4 regions of the Streptomyces sp. NPDC044719 genome follow, and region 1 is predicted to be linked to each of the others. Evidence: riboswitches for the same ligand, from Rfam matches in the RefSeq annotation. Region 1 holds a riboswitch; each other region holds the start of a gene.

Region 1 (3,550 bases):
CCGCCGTACCTGCCAGACCGCCGCCGCCCCCAGTGCCGTCACCACGGCGATGCCCGCCAGCAGGCCCAGGGACGGGCCCTTGTCGTCGGACGTGTCCTTCTTCGCCGCCGGTGACGACTTCTTGGAGCCGGACACCTGCTCACCGCAGCCCTTCTCCGGGTAGCCCGCGATCGCGCACAGCAGGGCGTTCGTGTCGTAGCGCAGCGGCTTGGCGACCGTCGCGAGGGCATCTGCCGTGGTCGCGTCGGGGGAGACCCGGGCACAGGCCGTCCGGGCGGGGGGCGGGGTCTCGCCCTGCGGGGCGTCCGTCTTCGTGCCGGGGTCGATGACGAGCGCCACCCGCTTCTTGCCGTCCTGCGCGGGGGTCTTCGCGCAGATGGTCTCGAAGTCGGCCGTGCCGCGCGGCCGGGCCGCCTCGGCGGAGTCCTCGCTCACCGCGAAGCGGAAGCCCTGGACGTCGCCGTCCGAGGGGCGGGCCATGGACGGGCCCTGGGTGGCGTAGACCCAGCGGTCGCCGTCGCGGTCCCAGAACGACCAGTACCGGTATCCGGCGGCCTGGGCCTGGCCCGCGCCCGCGATGAGCAGGAGCGAGGCCAGCAGGAGGAGAACGGCCCGGCGGATCATGACTGCTGCCTCTTCTTGCGGCCGGTGAAGAGGAAGCCGATGCCGATACCGGCGACGAGGCAGACCCCGACGTACCACCAGACGCCGAAGAAGTCCGACTTCGCGTCGTCCTTCGTGTCGGCAGCCGAAGGCTGTTCGGGGGCCTGCGGGGCCGGGCCCGTCGCGTTGAGCTGCTTCACCAGGTCCGTGCCGCCGAAGTCGCGCGGGTTCGCGCCGGTCGCGTGCGCGGCGAGGATCAGCTGGGCGTAGGCGGCGGGGCCGTTCTGGGCGGCCCAGGTCGCGGAGTTCTTCTCCAGCCAGGCCAGGGACTTCTCGGCCTGTGCGGTGTCGCCCCGTGCGGCGAGCGCGACGACCGCGTCGGCGGTGTTGCCGTGGTCGGGCTGGGGGTCCGCACCGGCGAGGGCCGAGGTGAGGTGGCCGTCGTCCTTGGTGAGGGCCTTCGTGAGGTAGGCGGCACCGTTGGCCGCCGCCTGCTCCGGTGTCCCTGGCTTGGCGCAGGTGGCGTCGGACTTGGTACTGCCGGGCTTCACCACCATGCCCGTGCCCAGCGTGCCCAGCACACCCGCCGCCGTGGCGTCCGCGTTGGCCGCCAGCTTGCCCTTCTTGTCCGGCTGGAACGCGAAGGCGCCGTCACCGTCCCCGCCGCAGGGCAGGGCGAGCTTCAGCAGGGCGTCGAGGGGCGACTTCCCGCCCTTCTCGACCTGGTCCGGCTTCTCGCCGACGGCGGTCAGCGCGCCTATGACGACGGACGTGGAGTTGGTGTCGCTGGCGCCGCCGGGCGAGTAGCCCCAGCCGCCGTCCTTGTTCTGGACGGACTTCAGCCAGCCGACGGCCTTGCCGGTGACGGCGTCCTGACCGCCGAGCGTGGCCAGGGCCTGGACGGCGGCGGCCGTGGCGTTGGTGTCCAGCATGGTCTTGGCGTCGCACGCGGCGGTGGGGTCGGGGCGGTAAGAGGCGAACCCGCCGTCCTCGCACTGCTGCCGGACCAGCCACTGGACGGACTTTCCGGCGGGCTTCACACCCACCGTGTCCTGCGCGAGGAAGGCGAGCGACTGGCGCCAGACGCCGTCGAACTTCGGGTCCTTGCCCCCGTACAGGGCGGAGGGGAACGCCTGGGACGGTGACGGGGACGGGTCGGCGGCGGCCGGGGTGGCGGCGCCGATCACGGCGACTGCGGCCAGGACCGCGGCGCTGCGGCGGACGTTCATGATCGGCGGGTGCCTCTCCCTGTGGGGGAGTCGGGCAGCACGGGGCACCCCCGGGCGGCTCGGCTCCGTATACCTCGACGGTGCCGTGCACCGGCGGGCTGCCGGGCACGTGAGCCGGTCACGATCCGTACGGGGCGATCCGGCTCACCGCCTGCCTCGGCGGGCGGTTCACGGTTGCGGGTCAGCGCCGGAATTGCACCGGCTTCCCCCTGTACGGGTGTGATGACGACCCGCTTACTGTACCCGCACGTCAAAAACGGGCCGAGGGCGCCGTACGGCCGGGTAACTTCGGCCCATGGCGACGACACCACCGGGAAGGCTCCTCGGCTCGGGCCGCCGCGCCGACGTGTACGAGATCGACGAGATCTGGGTGCTGCGCCGGGAACGGGAGGGCGGGGGCGACGCGGCGGCCGAGGGTGCGGTGATGGAGCACGTGCGTTCCCACGGCTATCCGGTGCCCCGGGTGCGCCCGACCGGCTCGCGCTCCGACCTGGTGATGGAGCGGCTCTCCGGCCCGACCATGCTCCAGGCCTGTCTGGCGGGCACGCTGGAGGTGGCGGAGGCCGGTTCGATCCTGGCCGGGCTCCTGCGCGACCTGCACACCGTCCCCGCCCTGCACTCCACCGACCCGGCGGCCCGCGTCCTCCACCTGGACCTCCACCCGGAGAACGTGATGCTCACGCCCGAGGGGCCGCGCGTCATCGACTGGTCCAACACGGAGGAGGGCGACCCGGGGCTGGACTGGGCGGCGTCGGCGGTGATCCTCGCCCAGGCCGCCGTCTCCGGCGACCCCCTGGCCACGGCCGCCCGCACCATGCTGGCCGCCCTCCTCGCGGGCCCGACCCCGCTCACGCGGCCGAACCTGACGGAGGCGCTGCGCCGGCGGGCCGGCAATCCGACCATGAGCGGCAGGGAGGTCGAACTGCTGCACCACGCCGAGGAGTTGATCCTGTCCGTGAGGCAAACCGGTTAACGTGAAGCTCCACGACCACACGCAGGAGCGTCCATGACTGATCAGGCGGGGAACTCCGAGCAGGAGCCGCTCTCCAAGATCGATACCTCGGTTCCGCACTCGGCGCGGATCTGGAACTACTGGCTGGGCGGGAAGGACAACTACGAAGTCGACCGTGTGGCCGGTGACGCGTTCCGCGAGATCTTCCCCGGGATCGAGACCGGGGCGCGCGCCGCTCGCTACTTCCTCGCCCGCGCCGTTCGCCATCTCGCCGCCGAAGAGGGCATCCGCCAGTTCCTGGACATCGGCACCGGGCTGCCCAACGTGGACAACACCCACCAGATCGCCCAGCGGGTGGCCCCGGAGAGCCGGATCGTCTACGTCGACAACGACCCGCTGGTGCTGGCCCACGCCCGCGCGCTGCTCACCAGCACACCGGAAGGCGTCACCAACTACGTCGACGCCGACCTGCGCAAGCCCAGCACGATCGTCCGGGAAGCCGGTAAGACGCTGGACTTCGACCAGCCCGTCGCGCTCATGCTGATGGGCATCCTCGGCCACATCGAGGACCACGACGAGGCGCGCTCGATCGTGGCGGAGCTGGTGGACGCCCTGCCGTCCGGCAGCTACCTCGTCCAGTACGACAGCACCGACACCAGCGAGGACTACCTCCGGGCCATCGGGCAGTACAACGACGGCGGCTCGATCCCGTACATCCTGCGCAGCCCCGAGCAGATCGCCCGCTACTTCGACGGTCTGGAGCTGC
Region 2 (3,550 bases), on a different contig from region 1:
GGTGTCGCGGCGCTCTTGCGGGGCGAGCGCGACGTCCTCGCGCAGCCTGCCTTCGAGCAGGGCACGGCCCCAGGTGTCCAACAGCCACAACCGAAGCGTGCTCCGGTCCCGGCTGCGGGTGTTCAGACGCTTCGGGTCGTCGGTCGGGCGGTCACGTTCGAGGGCGCCGTGCCGGTGCAGTTCACGGGCGATCTGCAGGTAGACGGGTGATTCGGTCACCTCCGCCGTCTCCACGATCCAGTCCACGCGGCGCTCGTCCGTCTCCGGTACGGAGGCTTTGACGAATTGCAGCGCCTCCTCCTCGCTCAGCGGTTCCAGCTCCACGATCGCGGCGGGCGTGGTGTCCAGAGGACTGTGCGGCCGGGAGGCGATGACCACCGGCAGCCGCTCCTCATAGGCGCGTTCGATGGCACACCGGATGATGTTGTCACGGTTCTGCTGAAGACCGCCGTCGAGAAGAGCCTCTTCGAGTCCGTCGGCGATGACGACCAGCTTGTCGTCGGCGAGCAGTTGCTGCCAGACCCGCTCGATCTTGGTACGGGCCAGAATGCCCTGCGGCGCCACCTCGGCGAAACGCTGCTTGGCCATGCGCTCGAAGTTCAGATCGGTCCCGCCGTCGGCGTCCCGGAGCCGGATCGGCACGGGCACGGCACGCTGCCGGGCCAGTAGTTCGGTGAGCCGCACAAGGACGGCGGTCTTCCCCGTGCCGACACCGCCCACGAGCAGATAGGGCCGACGGGTGCCGCGCTCCCTCAGCCGTTGGGCGATGACCTGCGCGAGCTCCTCGCGACCCACGATCTCGGTGGAGTCCTGCCCCGCCGTGAGCACGAGCTTGTGCGGGTCCTTGCGGGCCTTCACGAGGTATCGCCGTTTGTTCCAGCTGTACCACCAGAACAGGAAGAGCGCGGCGGCGACCGAAGCGGTGAGGGCCGGGCCGATGAAACGCACCAAGGCGTCGAGCCCCGGCTCCTTCTGCCATCTCTCGACCGACGTCTCCCCGTCGGTGACCAGCATGTGCACGCCGGCCCCGATCCAGCCGAAGACAACGAGGGCGCCGACCGCCCACACCATCCGGAGCACGTTGGTGTAGGAGAACCACCTGCGCCACTTCCTGGGCCGGGTGGTGCCGCGGCGTGCCTCGAGGCGGATGGTCACGCTGTGCCAGTAGCCGACGACGACGCGGCTGGTCCATCTCGCCGCCCGTCGCAGATCCAGCGTGGCCATCGGCGCGTTGTGGGGCCGCTCCTTGCCCGGTGTGCGACGGACGACCCTCGTCATGGTGAGTACTCCCTCCGAGGGCGATCTTCTTCCCAGTACGGAGGACCCGCGGACGTCGGCACCTACTTCCATGGAAGCACTCCCCGCACGCCGCGCAACCCGATGGAGAAACGCCGACAGGGCATCACTCTTCTCGCCTGTCAGCTGACGCTCCGACACCAGCGCGACACAACATCTGGGGGTGCCACCCGAACCCAGCACAAGATGTATGCTCGTGCTCGCTGTCGCCGCAGGGGAATCCGGTGCGAATCCGGAACTGTCCCGCAACGGTGTACTTGTGCATGTTTCGTGCACGAGCGTCAGTCCGAGGACCTGCCGACAGCGCACCCGGCCGTCCGGCCGGGGTGCCCTGACGTCCGGGCCTCGTGGAATGGGCCGGTGGACGCGACGCCGTGTGCGCTCGTGTGCTGCCCCTGCCCTGCGCGAGGCCCCTTGCCGAGCGAGGGAGAGCCCCACGTGACCATCGCGCCAGCCGAACCGGTCTCAGCTTCCGAAGACGAGCACGACGGTCCCGGTGCCGCGCTGCTGCGGACCCTGACCGAGCTGACCGCCGATCTCCCCGACGCCGACCCCGGCCGGGTCGCCGCCGCCGCCCTGCGCGGCCGGTCCGCGCGGGCGGACGAGACGGAGCTGCGCGAGCTCGCGACGGAGTCGGCCGCCGGCCTCATCTCCGAGGACCCCGCCTACTCCCGGCTGGCCGCGCGCCTGCTGACGATCGGCATCCGCGAGGAGGCCGCCTCCCAGGGCGTCACGTCCTTCACCGAGTCCGTCGCGGCCGGCCACCGGGAGGGCCTGATCTCCGACCGGACCGCCGAGTTCGTGCGCGTCCACGCCGCCCGGCTCGACGCGCTGATCGACCGGGCCGCCGACGACCGCTTCGGCTACTTCGGCCTGCGGACGCTGCACAGCCGCTACCTGCTCCGCCACCCGATCACCCGCAAGGTCGTCGAGACGCCCCAGCACTTCATGCTGCGCGTCGCCGCCGGCCTCGCCGAGGACGACACGGCACATTCCGTCGACGAGGTCGCCGCGCTCTACGGCCTCATGAGCCGCCTCGACTACCTCCCCTCCTCCCCCACCCTCTTCAACTCCGGCACCCGGCACCCCCAGATGTCGTCCTGCTACCTCCTCGACTCCCCCAAGGACGAGCTGGACTCGATCTACGACCGGTACCACCAGGTGGCGCGGCTGTCGAAGCACGCGGGCGGCATCGGTCTTTCGTACTCCCGTATCCGTGCGCGCGGTTCGCTGATCCGCGGCACCAACGGCCACTCCAACGGCATCGTCCCGTTCCTGAAGACCCTCGACGCCTCGGTCGCCGCCGTGAACCAGGGCGGTCGCCGCAAGGGCGCGGCCGCGGTCTATCTGGAGACCTGGCACTCCGACATCGAGGAGTTCCTGGAGCTGCGCGACAACACCGGCGAGGACGCCCGCCGTACGCACAACCTGAACCTGGCGCACTGGGTGCCCGACGAGTTCATGCGGCGGGTGAACGCCGACGGGCAGTGGTCGCTGTTCTCCCCCTCGGACGTGCCCGAGCTGGTCGACCTGTACGGCGAGGAGTTCGACGCCGCGTACCGGGTGGCCGAGGCGAAGGGCCTGGCGAAGAAGAACCTGCCCGCCCGTGAGCTGTACGGCCGCATGATGCGCGCCCTCGCGCAGACCGGCAACGGCTGGATGACCTTCAAGGACGCCGCCAACCGCACCGCCAACCAGACGGCCGAGCCGGGCCACGTCGTCCACTCCTCCAACCTCTGCACGGAGATCCTCGAGGTCACCAGCGACGGGGAGACGGCGGTCTGCAACCTGGGCTCGGTCAACCTGGGTTCCTTTGCCGACACATCGACCGGCGACCTCGACTGGGAGCGTCTGGACGAGACCGTCCGTACGGCCGTCACGTTCCTCGACCGGGTCGTGGACATCAACTTCTACCCGACCGAGCAGGCGGGCCGCTCCAATGCCCGCTGGCGTCCGGTCGGCCTCGGCGCGATGGGCCTTCAGGACGTCTTCTTCAAGCTGCGCCTGCCCTTCGACTCGCCCGAGGCCAAGGCGCTCTCCACCCGTATCGCCGAGCGCATCATGCTCGCCGCGTACGAGGCCTCCGCCGACCTCGCCGAGCGCAACGGACCGCTTCCCGCCTGGGAGAAGACCCGTACGGCCCGGGGCGTGCTGCACCCCGACCACTACGACGTGGAGCTGACCTGGCCGGAGCGCTGGGCGGCCCTGCGCGAGCGCATCGCCACGACCGGCATGCGCAACTCCCTGCTCCTCG
Region 3 (3,550 bases), 640 kb from region 1:
ATGTCCGCGGTGCTCAACCTGGTCGGCGCCTTCCTGTCCGTCGAAGTCGCGAACACGATCTCCAAAGGCCTGGTCGACGAGGCCGGCATCCGTCCCGAGGTCATCTTCGCCGCTCTGGTCGGCGCGATCCTCTGGAACCTGCTGACCTGGCTCGTCGGTCTGCCGTCCAGTTCGTCGCACGCCCTGATGGGCGGCCTGATCGGTGCCACGATCGCCTCGGCGGGCGTCGGCGCGGTGCACGGTGACGTGCTGGTCACCAAGGTGCTGATCCCGGCGATCGCCGCCCCGCTGGTCGCGGGCATCGCGGCGATGCTCGGCACCCGGTTGACCTACTCCCTCGGCAAGAAGGCCGACGGCGAGGCCTCCAAGAAGGGCTACCGGGCCGGCCAGATCGCCTCCGCGGGCCTGGTCTCGCTGGCCCACGGCACCAACGACGCCCAGAAGACGATGGGTGTCATCACCCTCGCCCTGGTCGCCGGCGGCGCCGTCGCCCCCGACTCCGACCCGCCCATGTGGGTCATCCTCTCCGCGGGTATCGCCATCGCGCTCGGCACCTACCTCGGCGGCTGGCGCATCATCCGCACCATGGGCAAGGGCCTGACCGACCTCCAGCCGCAGCAGGGCTTCGCCGCCCAGACCAGCGCGGCGACGGTCATCCTGGCCTCCTCGCACCTCGGCTTCTCCCTCTCCACCACCCACTCCGTGTCCGGCGCGGTGATGGGCGCGGGGCTCGGCCGCAAGGGCGGCGTGGTCCGCTGGTCGACGGCGACGCGGATGTTCGTCGCCTGGGGTCTGACGCTGCCGGCGGCGGCCCTGGTGGGTGCGCTCGCCGAGTACGTGACCGGCTTCGGGAACTGGGGCACGGCGGTCGTGGCGATCTTCCTGGTCGCCTCCAGCGCGGTGATCTGGAAGCTGTCGCGCCGCGAGGTCGTCGACCACACGAACGTCAACGAGGTCGACGAGGAGCCGGCCGGCGTCGTGACCACCGCCATCGCCGCGGTGACGCCGCCTCCGGCGGGCCCGTCCGAGGAGCTGGCCGCCACGATCCCGGCCCAGGCCGATCGCAAGCCCTCCACCACGACCACCTCGGTCTGATCCCGCCCACCCGGTGACAAGGAAGAATCTCTGAGATGAAGATCGACTGGGCGACCCTCGGCTCCGTCTTCGGCGTCAGCCTCGTGGCCACCGTTCTCCTCGTCGGCCTGTTCACCCTCGGCATCACCGGCCTGTCGCGCCGCGAGCGTGCGGTGGCGGCGGGCGGGTCCGCGGGGCTCGCGGTGACGGGCGCGTATGCGTGCTTCGCGGCGTGTGCGGCGGCTGTGGGGTACGGGATCTATCTGATCGTGGCCTGACCACGATCGTCTGTCGCCGGGCGGCACGGGGCTTTGGTCCTGGGCCGCCCGGTTGTCGTGGGCGGGGGTTCAGGGGCAGGGGGAGCCGGTGTCCGCGCCGGCCGTCGCCGGCGTCTCGAGGGGCCGCCGTCGCTCAGCAGGGTTCCGTCGTCGGCCAGGACTCACGGAGATGTCGGCGTCGCTCTCGATGGCCGGCCCCACCGGCTCACCATCGGCGCGCCGTGTCGGCATTCCACAGAAAGCGAACTCGCGGGCGCCCTGGCCTTCGCACGGTCGCGGCAACGGTGACCGGCCGTCCCGTATCGCCGCGTCGGGCCGCAGGAATCCGGAGCCGGCGGGAGTGCCGTCGGCGGAGCGGACCCGGGCCGCCGCGGAGCCGAGCCGGTCCCCGGGAGCGGAGCGGCGTGTTAGCGCGGTGTGGGCTTGTCCACACTCTCCTCTCGCAGGTCAACGGCAAGTTGACGGCTGTTCGCGGCCGTGGTGGACTGCCGGGGCCAATACGGCGGCAGGAGAGGAAGCCGGTGGAAGTCCGGCGCGGTCCCGCCACTGTCACCGGGGTAACAACCCCCGGGAGCCAGGAACTCTCACCGCCGGTCTCGTCGAACCAGGGCGTGGACACCCTGAGTGAGGACATATCGCCATGTTCGGCTGCCGATCGAGGGTCAGTACCCCACCATTGTCCGCCCCCGTGGCCGGCTGAGCCCATGGGTGCCGGTCGCGTTCACGCGTACGGTGCCGCCGTCGGTCTGATCGGTGATCTGCTGCTCGGCGATCCTCGCCGGGGGCATCCGGTCGCCGGGTTCGGGCGGGCCGCGCGTGCCGTGGAGCGGGTGCTGTGGCGGGACCACCGGGGGTGGGGCGCGCTGCACACCGTGGTGTGCGCGGGCGGGGCCGCCGCGCTGGGGGCCGTCGCCGCGCGTGCGGTGCGTACGTCCGCCCCCGCGTCGGTCGGACTGACCGCTGTCGCCACCTGGGCCGTCGTCGGGGGGACTTCACTCGCGCGGGAGGCGCAGGCCATCGGGCGCGCCCTGGAGGCCGGGGACGTCGACGCGGCCCGTGCGCGGCTGCCGCATCTGTGCGGACGGGATCCGCAGGCCCTGGACGCCGACGGGATCGCCCGGGCCGTCGTCGAGTCCGTCGCGGAGAACACCTCCGACGCCGTCGTGGGGGCGCTCGTGTGGGGCGCCATGGGTGGCGTGCCGGGGCTTCTCGGGTTCCGGGCCGTCAACACCCTCGACGCCATGGTCGGGCACAAGTCGGCGCGGTACCGGCGCTACGGGTGGGCCTCCGCGCGGCTGGACGATGTCGTGGGGTGGCCAGGGGCCCGGCTGACCGCCGTGCTCGCGGCCGTGGCCGGGGGCGATCCACGCGGAGCCGTGACGGCCTGGCGTGCCGATGCCGCCAAGCATCCGAGCCCCAACGCAGGGCCCGTGGAGGCCTCGTTCGCGGGGGCGCTCGGGGTGCGGCTCGGCGGAACCCTGTCCTACGGCGGGCGGGTCGAGCACCGGCCCGTCCTCAACGGCGCGGGGCACGGTGTCAAAACCCGGGACATCGAACGGGCCGTACGGCTGTCCAGGCGTGTCGGCTGGCTCGCGCTCGGCGTCTGTGTCGCCGCGCGCCACATCGTGAAGGGGCGTACGTCATGACGGGCGGTGGGCTTCTCGTCGCCGGTACCACCTCCGACGCCGGCAAGAGCGTCGTGACCGCCGGGATCTGCCGGTGGCTGGTGCGGCAGGGCGTCAAGGTCGCGCCCTTCAAGGCGCAGAACATGTCCCTGAATTCGTTCGTGACGCGGGAAGGCGCCGAGATCGGGCGGGCGCAGGCCATGCAGGCGCAGGCGTGCCGCGTGGAGCCGACCGCGTTGATGAATCCCGTGCTGCTCAAGCCCGGCGGCGAGCAGAGCAGTCAGGTCGTGCTGCTGGGCAAGCCGGTCGGGGAGCTCAGTGCCCGCGGGTACCACGGGGGGCGGCAGCAGCGGCTGCTCGGGACGGTGCTGGACTGCCTGGAGCGGTTGCGGGGCACGTATGACGCGGTGATCTGTGAGGGGGCCGGTTCGCCGGCGGAGATCAATCTGCGGCGGACGGACATCGTCAACATGGGGATCGCCCGCAACGCAGGCCTCCCCGTGCTCGTCGTCGGCGACATCGACCGGGGCGGGGTCTTCGCCTCGTTCTTCGGGACCGTCGCCCTGCTGTCAC
Region 4 (3,550 bases), on a different contig from region 1:
GGAAGGTCGCCGAGGGCGGCGTCGGGGCCGCAGGCGGCGGACAGGCCGGCGTTCTTGCCGGGCAGCCACTCGAGGTTGCCGTGCTTGCCGAGGTGGATCATCGCGTCGGCGCCGAAGCCGCCGTCCTCGGCGCGGGCGGCGATCCAGCGGTAGGCGGCCAGGTAGTGGTGGGAGGGCGGCAGGTCCGGGTCGTGGTAGATCGCGATCGGGTTCTCGCCGAAGCCGCGCGGGGGCTGGATGAGGATCAGCAGGTTGCCGAAGCGGAGGGCCGCGAGGACGATGTCGCCCTCCGGGTTGCGGCTGCGGTCGACGAACATCTCGCCGGGCGCGGGACCCCAGTGCTCCTCCACCGCCGTGCGCAGTTCCTCGGGGAGCGTGGCGTACCAGCGGCGGTAGTCGGCGGCCGGGATGCGCACCGGGTTGCGGGCGAGCTGCTCCTCGGTGAGCCAGTCCTGGTCGTGGCCGCCCGCCTCGATCAGCGCGCGGATCAGCTCGTCGCCGTCGCCGGAGGCCAGGCCCGGCACCTCGGCGTCCGTGCCGAAGTCGTAGCCCTCCTCGCGCAGGCGCCGCAGCAGGGCCACCGCGCTGGCGGGGGTGTCGAGGCCGACCGCGTTGCCGATGCGGGAGTGCTTGGTCGGGTAGGCGGAGAGGACCAGCGCGAGGCGCTTGTCGGCGGGGCGGATGTGTCGGAGCCGGGCGTGGCGTACGGCGATTCCGGCGACGCGGGCCGCGCGCTCGGGGTCGGCGACGTAGGCCGGGAGGCCGTCCTCGTCGATCTCCTTGAAGGAGAACGGGACGGTGATGAGGCGGCCGTCGAACTCGGGGACGGCGATCTGGCTGGCCGCGTCGAGCGGGGAGACGCCCTCGTCGTTCGCCTCCCAGGCGGCACGCGAACCCGTGAGGCACAGGGCCTGGAGGATCGGGACGTCCAGCTCGGTGAGCGCACCGGCGTCCCAGGACTCGTCGTCACCGCCGGCCGATGCCTGGGCGGGCTTGGTGCCGCCCGCGGCGAGGACCGTGGTGATGATCACGTCGGCGGCGCGGAGTTCCTCGATCAGCTCGGGCTCGGGGGCGCGCAGCGAGGCGACGTACAGGGGCAGGGCCCGGCCGCCCCCGTCCTCGATCGCGTCGCACAGGGCGGCCACGAAGGCGGTGTTGCCGCTCATGTGGTGGGCCCGGTAGTAGAGCACAGCGACGGTCGGACCGTCGGCGCCGTCGCGGGGCGTGCGCTCCAGCGGTCCCCAGGTGGGTGCCGCCGCCGGTGCCTCGAAGCCGTGGCCGGTGAGCAGGACCGTGTCGGAGAGGAAGCGGGCGAGTTGCTCCAGGTTGGCCGGGCCGCCGTGGGCGAGGTAGGCGTGCGCCTCGGCGGCGATGCCGACGGGGACGGTGGAGGTTTCCATCAGCTGGGCGTCCGGAGCCTGTTCGCCGGTGAGGACGACCACCGGGCGGCCGTCGGCCAGGAGCAGGTCGAGGCCGTCCTGCCAGGCCCGGATACCGCCGAGGAGGCGTACGACGACCAGGTCGACCCCGTCGAGGAGGCCGGGGAGGTCGTCGAGGGCGAGCCGGGAGGGGTTCGCGAAACGGTAGGACACCGGGCCGGCGGCCGCGCGGGCGCTCAGCAGGTCAGTGTCGGACGTCGACAGGAGCAAGATTCGGGGGTGCGGGGGTCGTCCCCCGGATGAATGCAGCATGCGGCGTCGGGCCTTCCTCGGGGTGTCCGCGCCCCGGGTGGTGTCGAAATGGGGTCTCCCCTGCTCGGACGAGGCCGAGCCTGGGGAAGGGAGTTCCTGACTCGCCCGGCCGCATGGGCCGGACTCACAGTGGCGGGACCGCGCCGGACTCGCACCGGGCTTCCTCCCCTGTCGCCGTCGTGGCGATGGCGGACCGGATGATCCGCCGCGATCATAGTAAGTGCCAGGGGAAGAGGGCACGGCATACACCAGGTGTGATGGTAGGTATGCTCGCCGCCATGTCCACGGCTGCCCAGCGCTCATCGACCCAGGCCACAGCGGTCCCACGCGACCGCGGTGATGCCTGTCCGGGGACGCTGCGGCTGCACGCGGCGGACGACGGAGCACTCGCTCGCGTCCGGATTCCCGGTGGTGTGCTGACCGTTGCGCAGGCGCAGACGCTCGGGGACGTGGCCGAACGGCTGGGCGACGGAGACCTGCATCTGACCTCGCGCGGCAACGCGCAACTGCGGGGTCTGCCCGAGGGCTGCGCCGGGGAGCTGGCCGAGTCGCTGGACGCGGCCGGTCTGCTGCCCTCGCGCGGGCACGAGCGGGTGCGCAACATCGTGGCCTCGCCGCTGTCCGGTCTCGACGGGCGGGGCGTGCTGGACGTACGCCCCTGGCTGACGGCCCTGGACGCGGCGTTGTGCGCGAGCGAGGCGGCGCGGGACCTGTCGGGGCGTTTTCTGTTCGCGCTGGACGACGGACGCGGGGACGTGGCCGGACTCGATGCCGATGTGACGGTACGGGCGACGGCGGACGGTGGCGCGGAACTCGCGCTCGGAAAAGCCGGAGAGGCGCTGCACGTCGGTGCCGAGGAAGCGGCCCGGGCCGCGTTGATGGCCGCGGAGGCCTTCCTGGAGGCGGCGCGGACGAGCGGGGGCCGCGTCTGGCGCGTGGAGGAACTGTCCCTCTCCGGCGAGGAGTTGCTCGACGCGGTCGGTGAACGACTGCGGGCCGAGGGGGTCCGGCACGAGCGGCGGAACCGGGAGACCGGCCGCACATCCGGTCCGCCCCCGGGACCCCTCGGTGCCGGCCTCTCCGTGCACGTTCCCCTGGGACGGCTCTCGGCGCGTCAGTGGCGGGAATTGACGTACGTCGCCGCCGGTGAGCTGCGTCTCACCCCGTGGCGCGGTGTGGTTCTTCCCACACACGGAACGGACCCGGACGAATCCCTCGCCAGACTCGCCGCCACCGGCCTCGTCACCGACCCCGGGTCCCCCTGGCTGCGCGTCGGCGCCTGTATCGGCAGGCCCGGATGTGCCAAGTCACGGGCGGACGTACGGACCGACGCGGCCGAGGCTCTCGACGCGATCGAGCCGGGTGGCCTCCCCTTGTACTGGTCCGGCTGTGAACGCCGCTGCGGACACCCACCGGGCGACCGCGTCGACGTGGTCGCCGCTCCGGAAGGCGGCTACCTGCTCTCCACCGCCGTGAGCAGCCGGAAAACCCGGACCACCTCCCTGGACGACCCTGCCCGGCTCGCCGCCGCCCTGGCGGCGATCGCCTCATGACCCCTGCGACGACATGACCGCCACGACGACCGAAGGCAGCGAGAAGGACACTGTGACCACGTACGACTACGAGAAGGACGGCCCGGCCATCTACCGCCAGTCCTTCGCCACCATCCGCGCGGAGGCGGACCTCGCGTCCCTGCCCGCCGACGTCAGCCAGGTCACGGTCCGGATGATCCACGCCTGCGGGATGGTCGACCTCGTACGGGACCTGGCCTACAGCCCGGCCGTCGTGGCCCGCGCCCGTGAGGCTCTGCGCGCCGGCGCGCCCATCTTCACCGATGTGCAGATGGTGGCCAGCGGCGT

What was found. Region 1 has a riboswitch for cobalamin ahead of AC07DF_RS23345 (prenyltransferase/squalene oxidase repeat-containing protein). Riboswitches for the same ligand answer to the same signal wherever they lie in the genome.
Region 2: linked by a shared signal. The riboswitch ahead of AC07DF_RS04215 (ribonucleoside-diphosphate reductase subunit alpha) and the one ahead of AC07DF_RS23345 (prenyltransferase/squalene oxidase repeat-containing protein) in region 1 are both predicted to bind cobalamin.
Region 3: linked by a shared signal. The riboswitch ahead of AC07DF_RS20465 (cobalamin biosynthesis protein) and the one ahead of AC07DF_RS23345 (prenyltransferase/squalene oxidase repeat-containing protein) in region 1 are both predicted to bind cobalamin.
Region 4: linked by a shared signal. The riboswitch ahead of cobN (cobaltochelatase subunit CobN) and the one ahead of AC07DF_RS23345 (prenyltransferase/squalene oxidase repeat-containing protein) in region 1 are both predicted to bind cobalamin.

The regions. Positions count from the first base shown of each region.
Region 1 covers NZ_JBWKHE010000005.1:703,039-706,588, reverse strand. Annotated here, with positions in the region: gene AC07DF_RS23350 (SCO2322 family protein) at 1-624, opposite strand, end outside; gene AC07DF_RS23345 (prenyltransferase/squalene oxidase repeat-containing protein) at 621-1,832, opposite strand; cobalamin riboswitch at 1,957-2,089, opposite strand; gene AC07DF_RS23340 (phosphotransferase) at 2,128-2,805, shown strand; gene AC07DF_RS23335 (SAM-dependent methyltransferase) at 2,839-3,550, shown strand, end outside.
Region 2 covers NZ_JBWKHE010000001.1:889,924-893,473, reverse strand. Annotated here, with positions in the region: gene AC07DF_RS04220 (NACHT domain-containing protein) at 1-1,278, opposite strand, end outside; cobalamin riboswitch at 1,487-1,612, shown strand; gene AC07DF_RS04215 (ribonucleoside-diphosphate reductase subunit alpha) at 1,735-3,550, shown strand, end outside.
Region 3 covers NZ_JBWKHE010000005.1:61,967-65,516, forward strand. Annotated here, with positions in the region: gene AC07DF_RS20455 (inorganic phosphate transporter) at 1-1,095, shown strand, start outside; gene AC07DF_RS20460 (hypothetical protein) at 1,131-1,352, shown strand; cobalamin riboswitch at 1,817-1,955, shown strand; gene AC07DF_RS20465 (cobalamin biosynthesis protein) at 2,057-2,998, shown strand; gene AC07DF_RS20470 (cobyric acid synthase) at 2,995-3,550, shown strand, end outside.
Region 4 covers NZ_JBWKHE010000002.1:722,969-726,518, reverse strand. Annotated here, with positions in the region: gene cobN (cobaltochelatase subunit CobN) at 1-1,691, opposite strand, end outside; cobalamin riboswitch at 1,762-1,913, opposite strand; gene cobG (precorrin-3B synthase) at 1,958-3,244, shown strand; gene AC07DF_RS10045 (precorrin-8X methylmutase) at 3,258-3,550, shown strand, end outside.